2 regions of the Mesorhizobium sp. M0870 genome follow, and region 1 is predicted to be linked to the other one. Evidence: predicted binding sites of a transcription regulator. Region 1 holds the regulator's gene; the other holds the start of a gene.

Region 1 (2,464 bases):
GCGGCGCATGCGCTCGCCGGTCGAGCGCGGCAGCATGCCGTATTCGGCCGTCACCCAGCCCTTGCCGGAATTGCGCATCCAGCCAGGCACTTTTTCCTCAAGGCTGGCCGTGCACAGGACATGCGTGTCGCCGAACTTCACCAGGCACGAGCCTTCGGCATGCTTGGAGACGCCGCGCTCGAAGGAGATGGCACGCATTTCGTCGAATTGGCGTTTGGAAGGGCGCATTCAGGCTGCTTTCTTGTCATTTTTCGGAATCTTGGCCGGCTTGTAACCGCATGGGACGCGTGGCGCAAAGGAAAATGGCCTGACGATCTGACGCAGACACCGGGTGATCTCACACAGACACCGGGTGATCTCACAAAGACACCGGGTTGCGCGGGTGCAGTGTAAGTCTATATCGTTGGGCCGGAGGTTTTTGGCCGTATGACCAAGGCAGTCGATCCCGCTTCGCAGTCGCCCGCGCTTCAGTCGCTCGATATGCGTTCCCGCGACATCTTCCGGCGCATTGTCGATTCCTACCTCAGGGACGGTGAACCGGTGGGCTCGCGCAGCCTGTCGCGTATCCTGCCGTCCTCGCTGTCGCCGGCGACCATCCGCAACGTGATGAGCGATCTCGAGCATCTCGGCCTGATCTACGCGCCGCACATCTCGGCCGGCCGGTTGCCGACGCAGGCCGGCCTGCGTTTCTTTGTCGATGCCTTCATGGAGCTTGGCGACCTTTCCGACGAGGAGCGCCGCGCCATCGAGGCACAGGTTCGGGCGTCCGGCTCGGGCGCGACGCTGGAGCACATGCTGACCGAGGCCAGCCAGATGCTGTCGGGCATGTCGCGCGGCGCCGGCCTGGTTCTGGCCGCCAAGAACGAGGTGGCGCTGAAGCACATCGAATTCATCCAGCTCGAACCGACCAAGGCGCTGGCGGTGCTGGTGTCGCAGAATGGCGACGTCGAGAACCGCGTCGTCGAGCTGCCTGCCGGCATCACCGTCTCGCAACTGCACGAGGCCTCAAATTTCCTCAACGCCCATATACGCGGCCGAACGCTTGCCGAGGCGCGGATCGAGATCGCCCGCATCAAGGAAGAGACCAGGGCCGCGCTCGACACGCTGTCGCAGGACCTGGTCGAGAAGGGGCTGGCGGTGTGGGCCGGCGCCGACAGTGGCCTGCCGGCACGGCTCATCGTGCGCGGGCGCGCCAATCTGCTCGAAAACGTCACCGCCCAGGCCGACATCGAACTGCTGCGCCATCTGTTCGAGGACATGGAGACGCAGGACGGGCTTATCCAGCTGCTTGACCTCGCCGAAGAGGGATCGGGCGTGCGCATCTTCATCGGCTCGGAAAACAAGCTGTTTTCGCTGTCAGGCTCGTCGCTGGTTGTCGCGCCCTATCGCGACAAGGATGCCCGCGTCGTGGGCGCGCTCGGCGTCATCGGCCCGACCCGGCTGAACTACGCGCGCATCGTCCCAATGGTCGACTATACGGCGCAGCTGATTTCCCGCATGCTGCGCTGAGCTGATCCAACCGAGGAGACGATGATGGCGCTCGAAGAATTCAAGGCCCGGATCAGCCTGCTGCTGGAAGAGATGGTCAACCAGCCGGAAGACCAGCACGAGATCCAGGAGCAGTTGCGTGAAAAACTGCAGGAAATGCGCGCCATGGGATTGCCGCTGCCGGCTGACCTCGTCGAGTTGGAAAAACGCCTCGACGACGATTTTTACGCCGCCGGGACCTGAGCCGGGAAACCGGAAGCTTCCTCCACCTCATCGTGTGCCGTGGAACGATCGACGAGACCGCTCGTTCCTGTTCTCACGCCCAAACATTGGAGGACCGAATGATGCGTTTTGCCGGCCCCGCACTTTTCGCCGCACTGTTTCTCTCGACCGCTTCGTTCGCGCAGCAGGCGGACGAGCCGGTGCTGAAAGGTGCGGCCGCCTTCGGCGACTGGCGAGCGGACAAGCCGGGCACACGTCGGCTGATCAGACCGGATGATCTGCCTAAGCCCGATGCCAACAGATCGACCTCGAACAGCGCCGGCGTTGCGGACATGCCGGCAGACGCGAAGCTGCAACTGCCGCCGGGATTCTCGGCCGAGCTGGTTGCATCGGGCATCGACAATCCACGCGTCGTGCGCGTCGCGCCGAACGGCGACCTGTTCGTCGCCGACAGCAAAGCCAATCAGGTCCGCATCTATCGCCTGGCGGAAGGCAGCGCGAGCCCTGTGCAGGACGGCATCTTTGCCGGCAATCTCAAACGGCCCTATGGCATTGCCTTCTATCCGCCGGGCGCTGACCCGCAATGGATCTATGTCGCCAACAGCGACAGCATCGTGCGCTTTGCCTACCGCAATGGCGACCTGAAGGCCTCCGGCGATCCGGAAACCATCGTCGGCAACATCCCCGCCAATCATCACTGGACCCGCGACATCGCCTTTTCGCCGGATGGCAAGACGCTTTATCTGTCGGTCGG
Region 2 (2,464 bases), on a different contig from region 1:
CACGGCAAAGCGAGCCTTGTTATCGCCGCCAATATCCTCAGCCGCCGCATCAATCCAGCCGAGCGCGCAAGCTCGGTCCTGTTTGCCGATGCCGCCGGCGCCCTGGTGATCGGTCAGTGCGATGATGCTGATCGGGGCATTCTCGGTGCCTCGGTGGCTTCGGACGGCTCGCGATACGGGCTGATCCAGATTCCCGCAGGAGGAAGCAACAAGCCGTTCCACGGTGACCTCGATCTCGCGCAAACCCGAATGAGGATGACGGACGGCCGCGAAGTGTTCGCAAAGGCCGTCGAGATGATGACCAATTGCTCAATAAGCGCGCTAGCCGCTGCCGGAGTGCGGCCACACGATCTCGGCCGGTTCGTGCCCCATCAGGCCAATACTCGGATTTTCGACGCGGTCGGGAGGAACCTCGGCATCGCGGACCAAGCAATTGTCAAGACGATTGCCGAATACGGCAACTCTTCGGCCGCGACGATCCCGCTGTCGCTCTCGCTCGCCAACCAGACGGAGCCATTCCAGCCTGGAGAGAAAATCCTTCTGTCGGCGGCGGGTGCGGGTCTCAGCGGCGGCGCTCTCGTGGTTGGAATCTAGCCGGCCGGCTCACGCGCGCAGGACTGGTCATGAATGGGAATAGGGCAACAGAACCAATGCCAAAATGGCCTTCTGAAGCTCGACATGACCGAGCTGACGCAGCACGACCCCGTGCGAGCCTCTGGATGAGATCAAATGCATCACCTGTTGCATCATTCGTGCCATCTGAATAAAGCTCAAATACAAAGGGTGAGCCGCCCCATATATGTCTGATACCCGACATTGTTCACATAAAAGGCTCGATGCTTACACGCTCTTTGCTCTCTTCTCTTTGCTGTCTGCTCTTTTCTCTTTGCTCTTTGCTCTTTCGTCTTGACTAGCAGGAGCATGCGGCTTATCTCATTGCCGCGTTAGCACTCGCTTCCGCTGAGTGCTAAGCACGCTCCGGCAACGGAGAACCGTTCAACATCCGCACCAAGGACATCCAAAAATGGCAAAGTCGAATTTCCGGCCGCTGCATGACCGCGTGGTCGTTCGCCGGGTCGAATCCGAATCCAAGACCGCCGGCGGGATCATCATCCCGGATACGGCGAAGGAAAAGCCGCAGGAAGGCGAGATCATCGCCGTCGGCTCCGGCGCTCGTGACGAAGCTGGCAAGCTGGTCCCGCTGGACGTCAAGGCCGGCGACCGCATCCTGTTCGGCAAGTGGTCGGGTACCGAAGTCAAGCTCAATGGCGAAGACCTTCTGATCATGAAGGAATCCGACATTATGGGCATCATCGGCTGATATCAGGCCTTTCCTTCGCACCATCAAATCTGAATTTCGGGCGAGATGCCCAGGAGTAAAAAAATGGCTGCCAAAGACGTAAAATTCTCCCGCGATGCCCGTGAGCGCATGCTTCACGGCATCAACATCCTCGCCGACGCGGTGAAGGTCACCCTCGGCCCCAAGGGCCGCAACGTCGTCATCGACAAGTCGTTCGGCGCACCGCGCATCACCAAGGACGGGGTCACCGTCGCCAAGGAAATCGAACTTTCCGACAAGTTCGAAAACATGGGCGCGCAGATGATCCGCGAAGTTGCTTCGAAGACCAACGACATCGCCGGTGACGGCACCACAACCGCGACCGTTCTGGCGCAGTCGATCGTCCAGGAAGGCAACAAGGCCGTTGCCGCCGGCATGAACCCGATGGACCTGAAGCGCGGCATCGATCTGGCCGTGACCGAAGTCGTCGCGGCGCTCGGCAAGGCTGCCAAGAAGATCAAGACCTCCGAGGAAGTTGCCCAGGTCGGCACGATCGCCGGCAATGGCGACGAGTCGGTCGGCAAGATGATCGCCGAAGCGATGCAGAAGGTCGGCAACGAAGGCGTCATCACGGTTGAGGAAGCCAAGACCGCCGAGACTGAACTCGAGGTCGTCGAAGGCATGCAGTTCGACCGCGGCTATCTCTCGCCCTACTTCGTCACCAACGCCGACAAGATGGTTGCCGAGCTCGAGGACGTCTACATCCTCCTGCACGAGAAGAAGCTGTCCAACCTGCAGGCGATGCTGCCGGTTCTCGAAGCCGTCGTGCAGACCTCGAAGCCGCTGCTCATCATCTCGGAAGACGTCGAAGGCGAGGCCCTGGCCACGCTGGTCGTCAACAAGCTGCGTGGCGGCCTGAAGATCGCCGCCGTCAAGGCGCCGGGCTTCGGTGATCGCCGCAAGGCCATGCTGGAAGACATCGCCATCCTCACCGGTGGCCAGGTCATCTCCGAAGACCTCGGCATCAAGCTCGAGAACGTCGGCCTCAACATGCTCGGCCGCGCCAAGAAGGTGTCGATCTCCAAGGAGAACACCACCATCGTCGACGGTGCCGGCAAGAAGGCCGAGATCCAGGGCCGCGTTGCCCAGATCAAGCAGCAGATCGAAGAGACCACTTCGGACTAC

The links. Region 1 encodes HrcA, which represses chaperone genes, less so after heat shock. Its sites were predicted from a motif close to GTTAGCACTCNCNNNNNGNGAGTGCTAAC; they were not measured.
Region 2: the regulator HrcA is predicted to act here: its motif matches at 944-972, upstream of groES (co-chaperone GroES).

Annotation. Positions count from the first base shown of each region.
Region 1 covers NZ_JAMYOI010000009.1:211,968-214,431, forward strand. Annotated here, with positions in the region: gene rph (ribonuclease PH) at 1-228, opposite strand, end outside; gene hrcA (heat-inducible transcriptional repressor HrcA) at 427-1,509, shown strand; gene NKH97_RS13905 (hypothetical protein) at 1,534-1,731, shown strand; gene NKH97_RS13910 (PQQ-dependent sugar dehydrogenase) at 1,830-2,464, shown strand, end outside.
Region 2 covers NZ_JAMYOI010000037.1:54,413-56,876, forward strand. Annotated here, with positions in the region: gene bioZ (3-oxopimeloyl-[acyl-carrier-protein] synthase BioZ) at 1-594, shown strand, start outside; gene groES (co-chaperone GroES) at 1,025-1,321, shown strand; gene groL (chaperonin GroEL) at 1,385-2,464, shown strand, end outside.